Regions from separate parts of the Paenibacillus campi genome, predicted to be linked through region 1. Evidence: predicted binding sites of a transcription regulator. Region 1 holds the regulator's gene; each other region holds the start of a gene.

Region 1 (5,429 bases):
ATATGTTTGACGAAGTGATGCAGGCGCTGACCGATGAGCAGCATCTGCTGATTGAAGCAGGCACCGGTACAGGCAAATCGCTCGGTTATTTGCTGCCTTCGATCTATCATAGTGTAAAGCATAATGAACGGGTCATGCTCAGCACACATACGATCAATTTGCAGGAACAGCTGCGTGAGCGCGATGTGCCACTGCTGACACAAGTTATTCCGTTTGCGTTCCGGGCGGCTGTGTTTAAAGGACGGCAACATTATTTGTGTCTGCGCAAATTTGAGCATAAAATAAATACGAAGGAATTTCAAAGTCCCAAAGAGGACGTTTTAATCGCTGCTCAGATGATCGTCTGGCTGACCGCCACCGAAACCGGAGACGATGAAGAACTGAATATGGGCAATCGTGGCGGTGATTTCTGGGAAACGGTAGCGAGTGACACCGATTCCTGCCTCGGTCGTGCTTGTCCGTGGTTTAAACAATGTTATTATCATCGCGCCAAACATGAAGCCGGTGCCGCCGATGTAGTCATTACGAACCATTCCAAGCTGTTCACTGATATTAAGGCAGGGCATCAGCTATTGCCAAGCTATGAACGGCTCGTCATCGATGAAGCACATCATCTGGAAGATGTGGCGGGTAAGCATTTGGGCATGCACATGAAATATTTCACATTGGTTCATCCGCTGCTGCGTCTGTTCAAAGACAGCAAAAACGGGCAGCTTGCCGTATTGCGTCAGCAACTCGGTTCATCCGGTAGCGAACGGGCGATGGAATGGGCGATCGCGATCGATAATTTGTATCCGGAGCTGGCGGATATTAAAGAAGATTGGGATAAGCTAAACGAGCTGCTGTTTGCGCTTTTGCCGCAGCGCAGCGATGCCGGGCCAGGGGAAGCGGCACAATTTACACTGCGACTGCTGCCTGACAAAAAGCCGGAGGAATGGGCGCACATTACCGAGCTGGAAAACCGCATCCATATCGCGCTAAGTCAAATGATTCGGCAGGGCGAACATATTATGGGCAAAATCAAAGATTCGGATGACATCGTGGACACGGACGGACTTGTGACCGATGTGACCGGACTATTCAAAGATTTGGGCAGTGTGCGTGACGATCTGCGTCATTTTGTGAAGTTGGATAGCACAGATACAGTATATTGGTATGAAGCCAATGCCAGTTACCGCAGCAAATCGCTGCAAATGTACGCTGTACCGGTCGATGTGAGCGAACAGCTCAAAGAGCATTTTTTCGATAAAAAGAAAAGCATTATTTTGACATCGGCAACGTTATCGATCGATAAAAATTTCCAGTATATGATCGAGCAGCTTGGACTCAAAGAAGCCGAGCAGCAGGGCAAGTTGAATACGGTCATGCTGGAATCACCGTTTAATTATCGCGAACAGTCATTGGTGCTCATTCCGCGTGATTTTCCGACTTTAAAAGGAAGTGTGGGCGATGAACATTTCGTGTCGATGCTGGTGGAATCGCTTGCCGATGCGGCGCGTGCGACCCGTGGACGTATGCTCGTGCTATTCACTTCCTATCGCATGCTCAAGCAGGTGTATGAGCCGCTGAAGGAGAAATTATCTACGAGTGAGATTGCTGTTTTCGGTCAAGGTGTGGACGGTGGTAGTCGCACAAAGCTAACCCGTCGTTTTCAGGAGCATCCGGCATCCGTATTGCTCGGAACGAGCAGCTTCTGGGAAGGCGTCGACATTCCGGGTGAGGCGCTGACTTGCCTGGCGATCGTGCGCTTGCCTTTTCAGCCGCCAAACCATCCGCTTGTAGAAGCGAAAAGCGAACGGCTCAAACGGGAAAAGAAAAACCCGTTTATGAAATTATCTGTGCCACAGGCAGTAATCCGGTTCAAACAGGGCTTTGGGCGACTTGTCCGCACGGCAAACGATCGAGGGATCGTGTTGATTTACGATACGCGGGTCATTGAGGCTTATTACGGCAGACATTTCCTGTATTCACTGCCAGGTCCCAAAATGGAACATATGTACACAAGTCAGATGATTCCCCGTATTGCCGAATGGTTGAGTGACCTGCCACAGGAAACGGAAGCTGCAAATCAAGAGGGGGAGCAAGCATGAAATCCGAAAAAATATCTGAAGCTGTCGTGCGAAGATTACCTGTCTATTTAAGATATCTAAATGAGCTGCATGCCCGTGAAGTGCCGACCGTATCGTCGCAGGAGCTAGGGCAAAAGCTCGATTTGAATCCAGCGCAAATCCGGAAAGACCTCGCTTATTTTGGCGATTTTGGACGCAAAGGGATCGGTTATGATGTGTCTTATTTGATCGAGAAAATTCGTCATATTTTAAAGCTCGATCAGCAGATTAATGTGGCGCTGATCGGTGCTGGTAATCTCGGTCATGCGCTATCCAACTATAACGCCTATTTGCAGGAGACGATGAAAATCGTCGCTGTATTTGATTCGTATGAGCCAAAGGTCGGCACGAAGATCAATACGCTAACCGTGAAGCCGATGAGCGATCTGGCAGAGATGATTCAGGCGAAACATATTCGCGTTGGCATCATCACGGTGCCAAATACAGAAGCGCAGCGTGTCGCTGATCAATTGATCGATGCCGGCATCGAAGCGATTTTGAATTTTGCGCCGATCATTTTGCGTACACCACCGCATGTGCGTGTGCATACAGCCGATTTTACGACCGATTTGCTTAGTCTTGCCTATTACCTTGAAGATGGAAAGGAATTAGAAGCCAATGAACAACTCTCCGAGTAAATGGATAATTAAAAACGGTATTTTTGCCGTTTTAAACGGGCACAAGCCTGTACTGCACGGTCATATGGTGATCGAAAATGACCGGATTACGTATATTGGTGAACAGGAGCCGCAACTGGAAGACGATGTGACGGTCGTAGACGGACGCCATCAATTTTTTATTCCAGGTCTTGTAAATAGTCATGGGCATGCAGCGATGTCGCTATTGCGTGGTTATGGTGATGATTTGGCGCTGCAAGTATGGTTACAAGAGAAAATGTGGCCGATGGAAGCGAAGTTTACGAGCGATGATGTGTACACCGGTACAGCGCTGTCTGTACTGGAAATGCTCAAAGGCGGCACAACGACATTCCTCGATATGTATGATCGTTCCGAGCGCGTAGCTGAAGTGGTGGAGCAGTCGGGTATGCGAGCCGTGCTTATGCGCGGCGTTATCGGTCTGTGCTCAGAACAGGAGCAGACGGACAAGCTGAATCAAGCGGTGCAATTTGTACGCGACTGGCACGGTAAAGCAGATGGACGTATTACGACGATGATGTCTCCACATGCGCCGTACACTTGCCCACCGCAATTTATCGAGCGTTTTGTACAAGCAGCGCATGATTTGGATGTGCCATTGCATACGCATATGTCCGAAACGATTGCCGAGGTCGAGCTGAATGTAGCCGATTATGGTCTGCGTCCGGTTGCCCATTTGGAAAAATTGGGCGTGTTTACCCGTCCGACATTGCTAGCTCATGCTGTTCATTTGAATGATGAAGAAATTGAAGTGCTGGCGCAACATAAAGTGGCCATTTCGCACAATCCAGGCAGCAATTTGAAGCTGGCAAGCGGGATCGCACGCGTGCCTGATCTGCTGAAAGCAGGTGTGATCGTCTCGCTCGGAACCGACGGCCCGGCAAGCAATAACAATCTTGATATGTTTGAAGAAATGCGACTGGCTGCGCTTATTCATAAAGGCGTATCCGGCGATCCGACCGCTGTACCGGCAAGCGAGGCGCTACGAATGGGCACAGAATACGGTGCCAAATCGGTGTTCCTTAACGATACCGGCAGCTTTGAAGTTGGCATGAAAGCCGATATTACGTCACTCAATATCGATCAGCCGCATTTCCTGCCATTTACGGACTTTATCTCGCATACAGTCTACTCGGCAAGTGCAAAAGATGTGCTACATGTATGGGTGGACGGCAAACAAGTAATTAAGGATGGCGTATCACTGACGCTGGACGAGGAGAAAATCCGTCGTGAAGCGCAGTCGGCGTTTGAAGACTTGCTGACACGCTGACTTGCAACAGATTAGAAAGGATGGCATGTCTTGCGAAATTTGGGAACAGGCAAATGGATCGCGATTATGATTACGATCCTGGGGCTAATCATTCTTGGTGTAAACCAGTTCTATATTCATGTAATGGCAAAGCCGTGGAGCCAGGAGCAAATGGCATTGGAAATTGCCCAGCAAAATGCTAAGCTGACAGCGGTCACACATAGCTACAAGTCGGTTTGGAATGACACTTCCATTTATTGGGTCATTCAAGGCAATACCGCACAAAATCAAAATGTTATGGTATGGGTTAAATTTAATCCTGACGGCACGCCCGCCAAAGGCACAAATGCTGTACATGTGGAGTCGACAGCGGGTACGATTACCGAGCAGCAAACCGCAACATTGCTACAAAAAGATTTGCCCGGCGCAGAAGTCATACGCGCTGTACCTGGCTCGTATAACGGTAAATATGCCTGGCAAGTATTTGCCAAGTCAGGCGATCATTATTATTATGTATTTTACAATTTCCGTGATGGCAGCAAGCTTGGCGGCCCGATGCAATTGCCGAATACGCTCACTCCATAATGGACAAGTGAAAACATTTCAAACAACATCAAAACATCCGACTCAGGCAAGCGATCATTCGCTTCTTGGTCGGATGTTTTTGTGTGTGTAAACTTCAGCGCATCAATCATATGAAATAAACGATTTAAGTTCGCTCATTGTAAACAAGAGTAGTAGCTTGTCTTAAGTACATGTACAGGTTGTCGATCTAACTATCTGCATAACAATCGACACATAACAACCGATTATGAATGGCTAGCTGTACTTGCTGTTGTCGCTGCTTCTGTCGTGGCGAGTAGCACCGCATTGATACCGTTCAAAAATGCGAGTGCACTCGCTTTAATAATATCGGTGTCCATCGCCCGACCTGTATACAGCTGCCCGTCATGTTGGAGCTGGATATGCACGCGCCCGATCGCTTCTTTGCCGCTGGAAATGCTGTTAATTTTGTAATGTTTCAGCTTTGCTTCGACTCCAGTGAGCGCAAAGATCGCGCTGTACAGCGCATCGATCGGTCCATCACCGATGGCGCTGCCGGTATGAATGACACCGCTCTTTTTGAGTTGTACGGTCGCTGTTGGTTGCAAGCCGCCGCTAATGACTTGAAAATGATCCAATTCATACAGTGGCGAGACGATCTGCTGCGCATCTTTTGTATCACTCAGCAAAAAGAACAGATCATGATCATACACCTCTTTTTTACGATCTGCCAGTTCCAGAAAACGGACAAACCATTGTTCCAATTGCTCCGGTTCAGCAGCGGTATAACCAAGCCGTGCCATCGCATTTTTAAACGCATGTCGTCCAGAGCGTGCGGTCAGCACCAGTTCCATCTCACCGGCACCAACCTGA
Region 2 (5,429 bases), on a different contig from region 1:
CGGATGTACACACGCAGGAACCGCCGCTATCGTCAATACCGCCAAGCTGTACCCGGATGCTGAGATTACCGTTTATGAGCGTAATGACAATATTTCGTTTCTATCGTGCGGGATCGCATTGTATGTAGGTGGAGTCGTTGAAGATGCACAGGGACTGTTTTATTCCACACCACAGCAATTGGCTGAACTCGGTGTAACGACCAAAATGCTGCATGAAGTGACCGCTGTTGATACAACCGCCAAAACATTAACGGCACGCAACTTGAATACAGGCGAAGTGCTGACCGATACATTTGATAAATTGATCGTAACGACCGGTTCGTGGCCGATCATTCCGAAATTTGCCGGCATTGAGCTAAACAATATCGTATTGTCGAAAAACTTCAACCACTCCAACACGATTATCGAAAAAGCGAAAACTGCACGCAATATCGTCGTTGTTGGCGCAGGTTATATCGGTGTCGAATTGGTCGAAGCGTTCCAGATGAACGGCAAACAGGTGACATTAATCGACGCGGAAGATCGTATTTTGAGCAAATATCTTGATCCTGAATTTACCGCACGCACCGAGCAAACGTTAACTGAACAAGGCATTAAGTTGGCGCTGAATGAAAAAGTCGTTCGTTTTACAGGTGAGAACGGTAATGTGAGCACCGTTGTGACCGACCGTGGTGAGCATACCGCTGATATGGTCATTCTGTGCATCGGCTTCCGTCCACAAACCGAACTGCTTGCCGGACAAGTCGATATGCTGCCAAACGGTGCAATTATCGTCGATAACTATATGCAAACGAGCCAAAAAGACGTGTACGCTGCCGGCGATAGCTGTGCGATCTACTACAACCCGACCGGACAACATGCGTATATTCCGCTCGCGACGAATGCGGTACGGATGGGTACACTTGTCGCTCGTAATCTAGTGCAGCCAACGACCGAATATATGGGCACACAAGGCACATCCGGTATTAAAATTTACGAAGACAATATCGCTGCCACCGGTATGACCGAAACGGCTGCACGTATGGCAGGACTGGATGTGGAAACATCGACGATTGAAGATCATTATCGTCCGGAATTTATGCCTACACATGAGAAAGTCACACTGAAAGTCGTATATGAGAAAACTAGCCGCCGCATTCTCGGGGCACAGATTATGTCGCACGCCGATCTAACCCAATCGATCAATACGATCTCGGTGTTTATCCAAGCTCGCATGACCGTCGATCAGCTCGCTTTTGTTGACTTTTTCTTCCAACCACATTACAACAAACCGTGGAACTACTTGAACAGTGTCGGTCTGCAAGCACTGCCTAGTGTAACGGTGAAAGAGCCGGTGAACGTGTAAACGTATAGTAAGCATAAGTTTGGGAAGAATTTTAAGCATGTTAGTTCTGCAAAAGAAACGGGCTGCTGTACGCGTTTAAGAAGTGTTTTACAGCAGTCACGGTTCTCGCTTGGATTCGTGTTATAGATATCGCATTGCAAACAGCTGGACATTCAGCGTTTTTCCTATCAGCCAAAAGCCTGCTTGCCTCAACATGGCAAACAGGCTTTATTTGTGTTGTACAGCTAATAAGACGGCTTACTTGTTGAGTAGGTTTGAACGTATTATAATATGCTCAAATTCAATACCATTACCAACCATAAAAACCAAATATTATAAAATAACGATAGCAACAGCAGAAAATGATGAAAATTATCCTTGATCCTCAACGACCGGAATCACCCCGCTAAAAATAAATCTTGCTTCCCCATTTTAAATTCAAATAATTAAAATAATTGTCTACTTTCGCCTACTACTGCCCGCTAATGTGATGTTTGTTACTTTTTTCACAAAGTTAATCCATTAAAATTGAAATATACGAATAACCGCTGTACAGCGGCGAAAATACAGTGAATTCCTGCCTTTGTGACCGGTTGCTATTCCTGGCTTTATCCTCCCGGCATGACCTGTCCGGCAACGAATTCCGCAAAGGAGAGAACATACATTATGGCTTATTACAAACCGCAGCAAATTGCGCTAAACACGATCGATATCGGGGTGAGCAAAGCGCGCGCAAGCTGGACACAAATGCTAGTGTTAGGCTTTTTGGCGGGGGCGTTTATCGCGCTTGGTTTTCTGCTCGATATTCGGGTCATTGCGAGCATGCCGGCACAATGGGGTAGTTTTGCCAATTTTGTCGGGGCAGCGCTGTTTCCGGTTGGGCTAATTCTAGTGCTCATCGCTGGGGGTGAGCTGTTGACCGGCAATATGATGGCTGTGCCGCTGGCACGGATGGCAGGGCGCATTCGGACGCTGGAAGTGGTGCGCAATTTGACTGCCATTACGATGGCGAATTTGCTCGGTGCGTTGTTTGTGGCGTATTTTTTCGGACATGTGGTCGGTATGACAGAGACCGGACCGTATTTGGCAAAAACGGTGGAGATGGCAGGGCATAAGCTGGAAGGTAGCTTCCTGCAACTGTTTGTGTCCGGCATCGGCTGTAACTGGCTGGTGGCGCTGGCGGTCTGGTTATGTTATAGCGCTGACAACGTTAGCGGCAAAGTAGTAGGTATCTGGTTCCCGACGATGGCATTTGTAGCGATTGGTTTTCAACACGTTGTCGCCAATATGTTTCTGATTCCGGCGGCGATTTTTGCCGGGTATTATTCATGGGGACAGTATGTGATGAATTTTGTACCGGTATGGCTCGGCAATTTGACTGGTGGTGCGCTGTTTGTAGCCTGTGCTTATTTTGTCGCTTATATTCGCCCAATCCAGACGGGCACTGCTACGCCTGCACCTGTAGTGGAAGAAAATGCGCATGCAAGCAAGCCTAATATAGCTGTAGGCGCCGCAACAGGTACAGCAGTGGCGCTACCGCTTCAACATGGCGAACAGGCGCATAACTGAATAAGCGGCAGATTAGCAGCGCTGAATCGGACGAAATAACGTATGACATGGTAGACGTAGCACAATAGAAATGCTTTATTTTGGATCATCCATACTCCGCTATACATTAGCTTGTAGATTAGCTAATATATCGCGGGGGTTATTTTATATATGGGAGCAATGGATGTGAACTCGTTGATGCAAACGTACGGCTGCTCATTTAAAATGTAGCCCTTTCGAATAGTAAAATGACAGGCACGAACATTCGAGAATATCATCTATTATTTTGACCAAGCTAAACATGCAGTTTAATATTATACAGCATAGAACGTACATCGTATGATGCGCGTCTATCGTTCAGCAGATGGAGTCAATCAAACATTATATTTAAGCAGGTCAACGTACTATGTAGTGGATGGTGCCCCATCAACATAAGCTTGCATACACTCCTAAGCCAGCTAACTTTTTTGCATATATTACCATTTAAAACAAACTCAACCCGCCTACCGTTCGTTTCAAAACAGATCATGCGGGTAATAAGTGGATTGATATGTCGCAGAACAAATCAAGAGGTGCAGGATGGAAAAGCGCAGTGAACCTAAATGGAATGAATTGATCGACAAGCAACAACAGCTGGAACAGCAGCTGAATGAGCTTCAGCAACAGCTTACAGTTGAGCAGCAACTTCGTGCACAGGCGGAGCATTCTGCCGAAAATAAGGCGCGGTTTATCGCTATGCTCAGCCATGAGATTCGCACGCCTATGAACGGCATTTTGTCGATGAGCGAGCTGCTGCAAAATACGAGCTTGGATGAGGAGCAGCTTAGTTATTTGCAGGTGCTGCATACGAGCAGTGAATCGCTGATGGCATTAGTGAACAATTTGCTAGATATCGGTAAGATTGAAGCGGGCAAAATGAAGCTAACCCGCGATCCGTTTGATCTGATCAATACGATGGAAGATTTGACGTATGCACTCGCACCGCGCGCTTTTGAAAAAGGGGTGCAGGTGCATTTAAATGTGCATTCAGATATTCCGCTATTTGTGATCGGGGATGCGCTGAAAGTGCGTCAGATTATGATGAATTTACTGCAAAATGCGATCAAATTTACGGATAAAGGCGATATTAGCGTATCGTTGTTTATGCTGCCTAACGATGATCCCGATCGTTTGACCGTCAAAGTATCGGTTGAAGATTCCGGGATCGGCATTCCAGCGGAGCGGCTAAATGATATTTTCAAAATGTATGAACAAATGCATGAGCATAGCGAACGAATGCATCAAGGAACCGGGCTGGGGCTGGCGATTTGTAAACAATTGACCGAGCTGATGGGCGGCACGATTACGGCAGAAAGTTTGCACGGTGTAGGCACATCGGTCAGCTTGACACTACAATTTGAACGTTATACCGATCTGCCTTCGATTCCGTTCAAAGATAATGTGCTACAAGGGTTGCGTATGCTATTGTTGGAGCGCAATTCGATCTGTCGCGGATTGATTAATGATATGCTGCATGAATGGGGCGCACAGGTGACGATCGTTGCCGAAATGGCTGAACGTTTCTTTGACGAGCTGTATTACCATGACTACGATCTGGTGCTAGTCGATCTGGATATGTTGGATCGGGAGCGCTGGATTCGCGAGCGGACGAAAATTCAGAAGCAACCGCTATTTTTGCTAGCACCGCTTGGTGAAAAGGTGGAAGGTGAATTTAGAGATACATTTGAGACGGTGATCACGAAGCCAATTCGTAAAATACATTTGCTGAATAGCATTTTGGCGTTGCAGCAAGGACATAGATAATCTACCGATGACCTGCCTGTGGGCGGGTCATTTTGGCGTTTATACGAGCTGCGCATATAGGAGCTAGGAGCAGCTGATCCGTTCTATTTTTAAACATAAATTCCCCTTCTGTCTCAGTCGAGAAGACGGAAGGGGGAACGTTTACAGCTATCACTAACAATTACCAACAATGAGTATCTGCTTTTAACATTGGTTTTAAGTCTGTTGTATGACTTTATGTATAGAGGTAATGTGTACAAGCTCAAACTATAGATTTAAAACAGTCATCGTATGAGAAAAATTCGAACATGTATGTTTATTTTTGTATCGTAAGCAAGCCTATTGACATCGCAGACGAGCACGTTAACGAGCACAAGAAAAAGTATACATAATGGCAAAATAAACACAAAATGAAATCCGCCATGTCGCGGTTCGGGGGAACGAAACCGTGATATGGCGGATTCCGGGAGTGGTCCATGATATGACAGAGGGTGAGAATGAAGGGGACATCATTCTCGCCAAATGCCGTTACTTATTGTTAAACGAGCGCCGACCAAATGAAACAGCATGCAAATTAAAATAGCAAAAAATTTTTAACAGTTATGTTTTGCCTCATCCGTCCCCATCTTTCGTTCTGCTACATCGTTCCAAAACGGTTGTAGATTCGCTTGTTTATGGCAAATATGAGTATGGCTGAAGTCGGCAATTTGGTGCGGTTATTCAGTTGCGGCAGCCGGGAAACATGCCTGTCGCCACACCGATGCGGTTCCAGCAA
Region 3 (5,429 bases), on a different contig from region 1:
ATTCCGTGGCCGCATTTTGTCCATTACACCGCTAGTAAAGGTGGCGTGAAAATGATGACTCAGACGCTGGCGATGGAATATGCACCGCATGGTATACGGGTCAACGGCATTGCACCAGGTGCGATCAATACGCCGATTAATGCGGAAAAGTTCGAAGACCCCGAGCAAAAAGAAGCGGTGACCAAGCTGATTCCGATGGGTTATATCGGTGAGCCGGAAGAAATTGCCGCTGTCGCTGCCTGGCTGGCATCATCGGAAGCAAGCTATGTGACTGGTATTACGTTATTCGCTGACGGCGGGATGACCAAATATCCTTCCTTTCAAGGTGGAAACGGCTAAAACGGGGGTGGTATGCATGATTCAGCGTGAAACCCAGATACAAGATCAAGGTCATCCTATAACCGGTTCAACCGTTAACAAACAGGATGATCCAGCGATTGTATGGTATCCCGAGCCGGACGATGTGCTAGATCATCCGGCGCTATCTTGCTATTTTCTGCCGCTTGTTTCTTTTACACAGGAGCATTTGCAAACTGGGCAGTCTTATCGGATTCATCTATTTGGCATCGAAGGACTGCCTTGTGTCGCACCGAGTCGTTATGGAGAGCCACATGTGTGGGGCTTTGCTTATAATGGTGGCAAATATCGCTGGCTTGGTGATCCGGCGGTATTTGGCGGTATTAATGTGTCTGAAGTGTACGCATGGTTATTGCAAGACTTTGACCGTAACTGTGAATATTATATGCATGAACGGATGAGTGCTGCCGATTATGTGACAGGTGCACAAACGGCGCTAAATAGCATTGCGAACTTTGATGCGCAGCAATATGCTCACAGTGTGTACAGTTATATGTACACACGTATCCATTATCAACGTACCGGGCAATTCCGACATATGGATGAGCTAACTGGCAATCCGCTTTCTTTTACAGGATTGCGCTCAGAGCGCTGGTTGCTCGATCGGCTGGAAGCACAGCAACTGGGCAGCTCGATTTTGGCTCGTTTTACACCGGTCGAGCGCAATCGCTATAAATTGGAACCAGCGATGATTGTAGGTGGGACAGAACGTTTTCATTTTATAGATAGCAGTCAAGGAGCTGTGGTGGCGGCGCTACATGCAGAACGCCGGCATGTGTATTTGTTGCAATAAGTGCACGCACGTGCATGTAATGAACATAGTAGCTTGACTAGCTTACATGTGCTGTCTGCTCGATTCCATCCTATGAACATCTATCTAGATCAGACAATGAACTTTTCTAGTACATTGACCGGGATGAATTTGAGTATTGAATCTGTTTTAAGGTCGTATTGATCAGGAATTCAGTACACAGCCCAAATTAACATTTAACTTGGTCAAGCTGCTAGTAGGCTGTCTCAAGTGGAAATTGTGTTTGAACGTACCTTAACCGATTCATCATCAAGCAATGGTTAGATCGACAAGCTATAAATGTATTTGAGACAAGCTACTAGGTACGTTTAAACTTAATTTTTACTTGAGATAAACGGACAGGTATATATGTGTATAACGGAAAGTTTCTTTTTGCAGCGGCAGTGCTCGTTTGGATTTAACTCGTTTGGATTTAACTCGTTTGGATTTAAAAGGATGAAGTGGAACGCTTATGAGTGATTGTATGATGATGCGTTTAGCCATCATAAACTGTTCTTTTAAAAAATGATCGGTAAACAGAAACAAGTATTCGTGCTTGTAGCAGTAGCTGTACATTCATCTTTTGCCCGAGTCTGTCAATTATCGATTCTGTTTACATGTAGCATCGATCTAGACTGCTGCCCAAATTGCGAAAATACTCGTATTGCGCTCCAAAAAGCATCGTCAAGGGATAGATGTTATTGTGGCGGTTATGCTATGATGGTGCTGAGGTGAGTTTATTGACGACAGAACAAAATCAACCATCGTCCACATCGGAAGACGTTGCCGCGAAAAAGCAAAGCCAAGCTGAAATGGCAAAACGTCTGTTAGCTCAAAAAAAGCAAAACAGTCAGGGCAAAGGCGCTAACAGTCAGCAATCGACCGGCACGAAATCGCTGAAAAGCCAGATGACCAAAAAAGTAAACAATCAACGCAAAAAGATGGGAACGTAATTGTTCGTTTCAATCTGCGTTTGCCGGATGATGTATTCGGATAAGCTGTACACTTAAGTACATGCAGTAAACTTAAGTACATGTAGTACACACAGACCCTTTGCAGCGCTCGATGAGCCGGAAGGGTCTTTTTCTCTGTTCACTTGGTTTGTCATGGTATGATGATAAAATAAGCAGCGTACGCATCTTTACATCTTATCTACCCTATATAAACGATCTGTCACTAAAGCAGACGATAATGGAAGCGGGGAATTATACAGCATGAAAAATATACTGATTACCGGCTACCGGGCGCATGAGTTGAATATTTTTAACCAAAAGCATGACGGGATTCCGTATATTCGGCAGGCGATTCGCAGCAAGTTGATTCCGTTGCTGGAGGAAGGGCTTGAATGGGTCATTACACCAGGGCAATATGGAGTTGATCTATGGGCATGCGAAGAAGCGATCGAGCTGAAAAAGGAGTATCCACATTTACGGGTATCGATTTTGTCGGCATTTGCCAGCCCGGAGGAACGATGGAGTGACGATAAGAAGGAGTATTATGAAGGTGTTTTAAAGCAAATTGATTTTCATGGTGTAGTTAGCAATCGTTCGTATGAAGGCATTTGGCAGTTTAAGGCGCGAGATGAGCTGTTGTTTCGTAAAACGGATGGGTTAGTGCTCGTATATGATGAAGATGCTGGTGAAGGCAGTCCGCGTTTTTTCAAGCAGGAAGCGTTGCGCAGACAGCAGGAGAATGGGTATCGATACATTAGCATTAGTTCGGAAGATATCCAAACGCTGGCGGACGAGCAGCGGATGGAGCAGCAATGGGAAGAACCGGAGCAAGGTGGAAGCGAAGGTGGAGACGAGTTTGGCGCAGATGGTGTAGCGGTACGAGAAGGAATAGAATGATCGGTATTACTGTAAGTAAGATCGGCACTGAATTCAGACATTGCTTGCGGGAGCACGGTGAGCAGCATCGGTATGATTGTGTGGGATCGGCACTGCGTGTCGCTATAATGTGGTGGATGCAGCAATTGACCGAAGCGCTGACGCCGTAGTTGTCTGTTTGTAAAATGATAGCTTGTAGCTTCGAGATACTTGGCAAATATTTGGCGAGCATAGCTGGCTGTTCATACCGAGCAAGCCAGCCGAGATTGTGGATAGTATGACAGAATGTGTGGGTAGGTAAAGTGCAGATCGTGATCACATAGCAGAAGATCATGAACATATAGCAGATCGTGACCACATAGCAGGAGATCATGATCATATAGCAGCTTGTGACTGTATAGCAGGCAGATCGTGGCTACATAACAGATCGTGACCACAAGTACATACAAAATTACTATCGACGGACACGATTTGTTCAATTTTAAAATACATTCAGGCTGAAGCGAGAAAGACTTAAGCCTCTTAAATACATTGTTATAAAAATTACAGCGGCAATAAAATAACTAAAAGTAAAAAAGTAAGGTGACAAATATTACATCCTCTCTCCCTATGCAGCATTATACTAAACCCATAAAAGATTCCAATTTTAGATATCAAAGATTGTGAAATATGTTACTTGAACATAAGATGCGTAAAAGTACAGTCACACCTTCAATCGCTAGCCGTCGCGGTTGGTGTAACTTGCGACACATGTACGTACAGATGCAGCCGTACGTTTGATACAGCGCAAGCTGCAATATAGACTAATGAATACAACGGAGGAATTGCTATGACAGCAACACGCGAACGACTTGTTCTGATCGGTAATGGTATGGCTGGAGTAGCGACATTGGAACAGATGATCAAGTTAGGCGGTAATTACGATATTACGGTGATCGGCAGCGAGCCGCATCCGAATTATAACCGAATTATGCTCTCTTATGTGCTGGAAGGCAGTCTTACGATCGATGATATCGTGCTGAACAGCCTGGAATGGTATAGCGCCAATAATATTACACTGCATACCGGCACAACTGTGACTGCAATTGACCCGCAGCAGCAGATCGTCATAGCGGATAATGGTTTGCATATTCCATACGATAAGGTTATCATCGCGACCGGTTCCAGTTCGCTGATTTTGCCGATTCCGGGGCATGACAAACAAGGTGTAGTCGGTTTTCGCGATATTGCCGATTGTCAGCACATGTTGGAAGCGGCGGCGCATTACCGTAAGGCAGCCGTGATCGGTGGCGGGCTGCTCGGTTTGGAAGCGGCAAAAGGGCTGGCAAGTCTCGGCATGGACGTAACCGTTGTACATTTGATGAATGATCTGATGGAACGTCAGCTCGATTCGATTGCCGCAAGTATGCTGAAAAAGGAGCTGGAAACGCACGGTATTCGCTTCCGCATGGGCGCGCAAACGTCCGCGTTGCTGGGCGGTGAACGGGTGGAAAAGCTGCTGTTCCAAGATGGTAGCGAGCTGGCAGCCGATTTTGTAGTGATGGCAGCCGGTATTCGTCCGAATATCGCGGTCGCTCGTGCTAGCGGCATCGAAACTGGACGTGGCATCATCGTTAACGATGATATGCAAACTTCGCTGGAACATGTATACGCGGTCGGTGAATGTGTAGAACATCGCGGCATATGTTATGGGCTGGTCGCGCCATTGTTTGAGCAAGCGCTTGTGCTGGCACGGCATATTTGCGGGTTGGAAACAAAGCCATATGAAGGCTCGACCGTATCGACTAAACTAAAAATTTCCGATGTTGATGTATTTTCGGCAGGTGTTTTTATCGAAAATGAGCAGCAATCGGTCATTACAGCGCGCGACGATTGGAAAAAAACGTACAAAAAGATCATTTTGGACAACAACCGCATCGTCGGTGCGGTACTGTTTGGCGATATTAATGATGCAGCCGAACTGCAAAAGCTGATTCGTCAGCAAGCGCCGATGACCGATGAATTATACGCAACACTGATAGGAACAGGTAGTTGCAGCCATAGCCAAACGAAGCCAACGGTTGCAGCGATGGCGGATGATGAGATTGTATGTGGTTGTAACGGTGTGACCAAGCTTGATATCGTGCAGGCAATTCAGGAAAAAGGTTTAACGAGCGTTGATGAAATTAAAGCATGCACCGGAGCGACACGTTCGTGTGGTGGTTGTAAGCCGGTCGTAGAGCAAATTTTGCAATTTGTGCTTGGCGATGGGACGGCGGTCGCTTCCAGTCAAGGCATGTGTACATGTACGAAGCTCGGTCGTGATGAAGTGGTGGCAGCGATTCGCGATCAAAGGCTGAAAACGATCAAAGAAGTGATGCATGTGCTAGAATGGAGCCAACCGGAAGGCTGTTCGAAATGCCGTCCGGCGATCAACTACTATCTCGGTATGATTCATTCGAACGTATATCAAG
Region 4 (5,429 bases), on a different contig from region 1:
GAAAGGCAGCGCTAATAAACAGCACCGACGTAATCGCCAGCGCGACAATACTCCACGCCAGTGGGCTTGTGAGCAGCTTCATGTATGAAAGTGTCACGATGCCGTTTTGCTCTACAATAAATCCGCCTTCAGACAGCACAAGCGCCACCGACAGCGAGGCAGGAATAAGCAAGCCAGTAGCGCCGTACAAAAATAGAAACACGATATTCTTGTTGGAACCATAATTTTCAAACGCATAAAACGAGCCACGAATAGCGATCAGCACGATCGCAATACTGCCTGGTACGAGCAATGACGAGCCGTAATAATGCGCTGCATCCGGGAAAAATCCGATCAGTCCAATAAAAAAGAACACAAAAAACACATTCGTAATTTCCCATACCGGTGACAAATAACGAGCAATCAGCCGATTAATGAGATGGTCATTGCCTGTTGCACGCGCATAAAAAGCGAAAAAACCTGCTCCAAAATCAATCGAAGCGACAATCAAATAGCCGTACAAAAAAATCCACAACACCGAAATACCGATAATTTCATAATTCATGACCGGGGTTCACCTTCTTCTTTCAGCATCTGTGCGCGTGTTGCTGCTATTTTTTCCAATTCTACTTCGGCTGGATTGTTGCGGAACAAGCGGCGCAGTACAATGATGCATAATGTGCCGAGTATAATATACAGCAACAAAAACAGGAAAAAGAGCGGCATAATGCTTGGTGATGTAGTAGCGGCTTGCTCAACCCGCATATAACCACGAATGATCCACGGTTGCCGTCCTACTTCGGCATAAAACCAGCCAAATTCGATACCGAGAAAGGCGAGCGGTGCGCCTAGCACGATGGAGCGCAACAGCCAACGATTGTATTCATTGCGCTTTTTCCAAATCAAAAACAAGAAAAAGATCGCTGAAATCGCCAGCAATATAAAGCCGATACTGACCATAAAATCAAACATATAATGAATCCATAATGGCGGCTGTTCATTAGCAGGAAACTCGTTCAAACCTTTCACTTCAGCATTAAAATGACCAAATGCCAAAAAGCTGAGCGCCTTCGGAATATGCAATGCCCCGATAATTTCATGCTTGGCATTCAGCCAGCCGAGGAAAATCAGGTCAGCCCCTTTTTCGGTTTGAAAATGCCATTCGCCAGCAGCTAATTTCTCCGGCTGATACTGCGCGAGAAACTTTGCCGCCGTATCGCCTGCAACTGCCGTCAAAAAGCTAAATACAAGCAATACGCTCATCATCAGCTTGAGCGCTTTTTTCGTATATTCTGAAGTCCCTTTGCGCAAGATCGAAAAAGCGGCAATGCCTGCCAGCAGTGCAGCACCGGTCATATAAGCGGATGTGAGTACATGAAAAACTTTGGACGGTGTAGCTGCATTAAACATCGCTTGCAGCGGATAAACAGCGGTAAATTGCCCGTGTTGTAATACAAATCCGTCCGGCTGATTCATAAAGCCGTTCACGGTAGTGATAAAAAAGGCGGACATCGAAGCGCCCAGCACGATCGGGATCGTTAACAACCAGTGTAGATAAGGGTTGCGGAACCGTTCCCACGTATACAAATAAATGCCTAAAAAGATCGCTTCAAAAAAGAACGCAAATACTTCCAAAAACAGCGGCAATGCGATCACATTACCAGCAAGCTGCATAAAGTTCGGCCAGACGAGCGCTAGTTGAAGCGAAATCGCTGTACCGGTCACAACGCCGACCGCGACTGAAATAATAAAGCCTCTTGTCCAGCGCTTAGCCATCAATGTGTAATGGTAATCTTGTTTGCGTATCCCTACCAGCTCAGCGATGGCGATCATCAATGGGAGGGCAACACCGATTGTTGCAAAAATCACATGGAACGATAGCGTTAATCCGGTCACCAACCGACTCCATAATACCGTATCAATCATCATCATCTGAAATCCTTTCGTAGTGGCATAATGGCGATTCAATATGAGCATAGCGTAGCAATTTTGCAGCGTTAGATGTGACATTTGCTACAATTTTCAAATAAAAATCAAAGATTTAAGGCGATTTAGTGAAAAAATGCACAATAGCCCTTTAGGGTTATTGTGCATAGGGAGTGCGTGTATGATATAAATTTCAATCCCAGTTCACACCCGCAAAATTTGATGGATCAAGTGGATCAAATTCATCTACGTCAACCGGTTTATCTTCGGTTGGGAATTTTTCACGCCACTCTTTAAAAGTTTCAAGATTAGCATCTTCCAGTTTTTTGTAATTTGTGCTCATTTCCAACAAGCTAGCGTTGAATTGAATGACTGTTAAACGATCTTCTGTTATAGCCTTCTGTGCCTTCATTACGTTTTGCCAAATGACCTTAGCTTCTTGGTTTGCTTTTGCTATATAAGCGTCCTTATCTTCATCTTTAGGCTCAGGGATGTCGGGCTTGTATTTTTTAGATGATGGCAAGTTAGTGAATGAAGTAATCCTATCTTTCGTCTGGGTAGGCTCTCTTAACTCAGAAGTAAATCCAGGACGGTCTGTTGCGGGCTGATTTTTGGCGCCTTCTTGATCATAAAACAGCGTTTCACCACTTGCTGCACGAACAATTTCCATACTTTGAGCACCTTGTATATCTGTTGCTAATTCTTGCGTATGTGCCTTTTGCGTGGCAAGTGTACGAGGATGAGTATGCGCAATAAAGTTGGAACTGTAGTTTTCGAATCCTAGTGAGCTTGAACCAGGTGCACCTACACTTGCGCCTGCACCTGCAAGCCCGGGTTTGTTAGGACCGATAAAAAGTCCCATTCTTTGGGATTTCTTTTCGTTGTCTGTTATGTTTAACAAGCCGATTTCTCTCGTTTTAGTAACATCGATTGCATCGATATAAGTTATTAAATCGCCTAAGCTGACTGCATCATCTTTTTCTAAAATAACATGTGGAAATTTGGTGAGCACTCGTTTTATTTCTTGCAATGGTTTGTTAGCTGCGTCATCAGAAAATGCATTGGAGTCAGCGGATAATTGGTCTGCTACTTTTAATTTTTCTATTGTATTTGCAGCCTGATCATATGTTTGTTTAAGCATTTGTAATTTGGAAGCTACTTGTTTATCTTCAGCTGATAGCGCTGCTTCGATTGCTTTTAATTTTTCAAAGATGACATGATAAGGTTGTGTCCAGGCTTGTTCCTGTTTTTCCTGTTCTGCTTGTTTTTCTTCACCGGCGTACATTCGTTGTATGTAATGTCGTGTTGCCTGATTCCCTATATATTGCTGAAGTTGGCGTAGAGGATACGATTTAAAACCTGAATGGATTGCAGGAGAAGGGTCTGATACGGGAGCAGGAGTTTTGGGCGGACTGTCTTTTTTTAAAGGTTCGTTAGCATACAAATAGCTCACCTCGTTCCGTTTTTGTGGAATGATTGCTTAATAAAGTGATGGCGAATTTACAATATGTGTATTGTCCACTACATCATAAACGGTAGTGGAAGTCCATTTCAATCCTGTATATGGATAAAATCGGGATCATACGTATTTTATTGTTAAAAATTATAACTAACAATTAATTGCTGAACTGGTTAAAAAAACAGTATAAATAGATTGATTATATAGTTCGCTGAAACTATAATCGATATATAAAAGAGAGGAGCTAAGTAAATGAGTAAATTAAAAACGATTGCGTTATTGTCAGCAGCTTTGCTGTTGGGAGGTACGAGTACATATGCTGCTTCAAGCAGTACCGTGCAAGGCATTTTTAAAAGTTTTAAATATAATGTAAACGGATACGCGATGAAAACGACTGCGAAATCGCAGCCGATCGTTATTAATAATATGGTGTATATTCCGATTGATGTGGCTAGTGAAGCGTTAGACACCGCGATTACAGCAGACACCAAAACAGGCGTTATTAATTTTGGCGAGAAATTGGATCAAGTTCCATTGTTAAGCGAACCGATTGAGTATGCTTTTGGATCGGGTCTGACGAAAGACGCAGTGTTTGTTAATTCAGATGGTAACGCTAACAAACAGGTCATTCGTTTGACTCGCAGCGCAAATCGGATCGATCTTACGCCAGCCGGTAAATACCAGAAGTTGGTACTGGATATTCGAGCGATGAATGCCGACTCGATCATTAGCTTTGTAAATGGAGACACGCATAAATCATTGCAAAAAGTAATATTTTCCAAAGCTAACGGTGTCACAGAAGTGGAAATCAATCTTGCTGGAATTAATAAATTAGAAATCTCTGCGCAAGCGATTGCTGCAGCCGAGCGTAGTGATACGATTATTTATCCAAGTTCATATTATAAATAAGTGCAAAAAGACCAATTTAAGATTGGTCTTTTTGATTGGATCAGGCATTTATTCAATTTGCAGTTAATAGTATAGCTTGTTCGCCATTTACATATGCAATAGCAATCATTTATCAAATTAGGCTACTCGTTTATACTTTATTTGTAGGTGAGCAGTCAGAACTATAATGATTTGGTAACAGAGAAATGTAACTGATTCGTAGAAAGGATGGATTTTACCGATGAACCTAGCGTATACGGTAGCTCAAGCTACGATCCATGACTTGGATGATTTGGCAGCATTATTTGATCGGTATCGTATGTTTTATAAACAGCCTTCCGATGTGGAGGGAGCCAAACAGTTTTTGTGGCAACGTTTTAATTATGGACAGTCCGTTATATTTATCGCACGGGCGCTTGCGGATCGACAAGCTGTCGGGTTTACGCAGCTTTATCCGACGTTTTCCTCTATTTCGATGCAAAGATTATGGGTGTTAAATGATTTGTATGTACGAGAAGAACATCGCCAACAAGGGATTGCCGAGCAGTTGTTGCAGCAGGGGAAGCAATGGGCACTACAAACTAAAGCTAAAGGCGTAGCCTTATCAACTGCTACGGATAATGTAAACGGGCAAGCGTTATATGAAAAGTTTGGCTTTGTAAAAGATACGGAGTTTTATCACTATTTTTTGAGTGTACCGCAAGTATAAAATAGGACAGTATTATGTGCGTTTATTTACTATGCTTTATCATCATAATGTACTGTGTAGATTAATAAATGGAATTTAGCTAATGTGCCAAAATTGTACAAAATATCCGGCGCGATATTGAAGCAGACGGCACGATTGGAAGTTTAAGGAGCCGTGCACAAATTGCAGCTTCAATCAGCGAACAGGCAAACGATGTGCTGCATGATGCATGTCAAGAGACAAGCTGATCGATCCAGCATAGAAATGAAGATTATAGATTATAAATTATAAAAAGTTTAAGCTTGCCCAAGCTGAAGTTAAGGGATTGGTGCTAAGGCTCAATGTGCAATGCGCTAATGTGATGCCATGCTATCCAGCGGATGAAAACAGACGAAGTTAATGCAACACATTATTGCTTATAATGGCTGATCTGCACTTTGATCTTAAGCAGCGACTGTAAAAAGTAGTTGCCTTTTTGGTTGTGCAAAA

Evidence for each region. The regulator Rex, encoded in region 1, represses fermentation and respiration genes when NADH is low (regulators of the CRP and FNR family bind a similar motif). The targets are predictions, from matches to a motif close to TTGTGAAATATTTCACAA.
Region 2: U1I11_RS12360 (formate/nitrite transporter family protein) is a predicted target of Rex. The motif match lies at 1,819-1,836, and genes of this name have one in related genera.
Region 3: nirB (nitrite reductase large subunit NirB) is a predicted target of Rex. The motif match lies at 3,637-3,654, and genes of this name have one in related genera.
Region 4: U1I11_RS11130 (cytochrome ubiquinol oxidase subunit I) is a predicted target of Rex. The motif match lies at 2,032-2,049, and genes of this name have one in related genera.

Annotation. Positions count from the first base shown of each region.
Region 1 is NZ_JAXSQZ010000002.1:782,960-788,388, forward strand. It holds gene dinG (ATP-dependent DNA helicase DinG) at 1-2,090, shown strand, start outside; gene U1I11_RS08540 (redox-sensing transcriptional repressor Rex) at 2,087-2,746, shown strand; gene U1I11_RS08545 (amidohydrolase) at 2,727-4,034, shown strand; gene U1I11_RS08550 (cell wall elongation regulator TseB-like domain-containing protein) at 4,065-4,598, shown strand; gene U1I11_RS08555 (2-isopropylmalate synthase) at 4,823-5,429, opposite strand, start outside.
Region 2 is NZ_JAXSQZ010000004.1:314,317-319,745, forward strand. It holds gene U1I11_RS12355 (FAD-dependent oxidoreductase) at 1-1,345, shown strand, start outside; gene U1I11_RS12360 (formate/nitrite transporter family protein) at 1,991-2,893, shown strand; gene U1I11_RS12365 (ATP-binding response regulator) at 3,452-4,675, shown strand; gene U1I11_RS12370 (carboxymuconolactone decarboxylase family protein) at 5,375-5,429, opposite strand, start outside.
Region 3 is NZ_JAXSQZ010000005.1:193,531-198,959, forward strand. It holds gene U1I11_RS13985 (glucose 1-dehydrogenase) at 1-339, shown strand, start outside; gene U1I11_RS13990 (hypothetical protein) at 356-1,150, shown strand; gene U1I11_RS13995 (hypothetical protein) at 1,879-2,100, shown strand; gene U1I11_RS14000 (SLOG family protein) at 2,362-2,997, shown strand; gene U1I11_RS14005 (hypothetical protein) at 2,994-3,146, shown strand; gene nirB (nitrite reductase large subunit NirB) at 3,806-5,429, shown strand, end outside.
Region 4 is NZ_JAXSQZ010000003.1:594,528-599,956, reverse strand. It holds gene U1I11_RS11135 (cytochrome d ubiquinol oxidase subunit II) at 1-544, opposite strand, end outside; gene U1I11_RS11130 (cytochrome ubiquinol oxidase subunit I) at 541-1,908, opposite strand; gene U1I11_RS11125 (hypothetical protein) at 2,099-3,349, opposite strand; gene U1I11_RS11120 (hypothetical protein) at 3,617-4,273, shown strand; gene U1I11_RS11115 (GNAT family N-acetyltransferase) at 4,494-4,961, shown strand.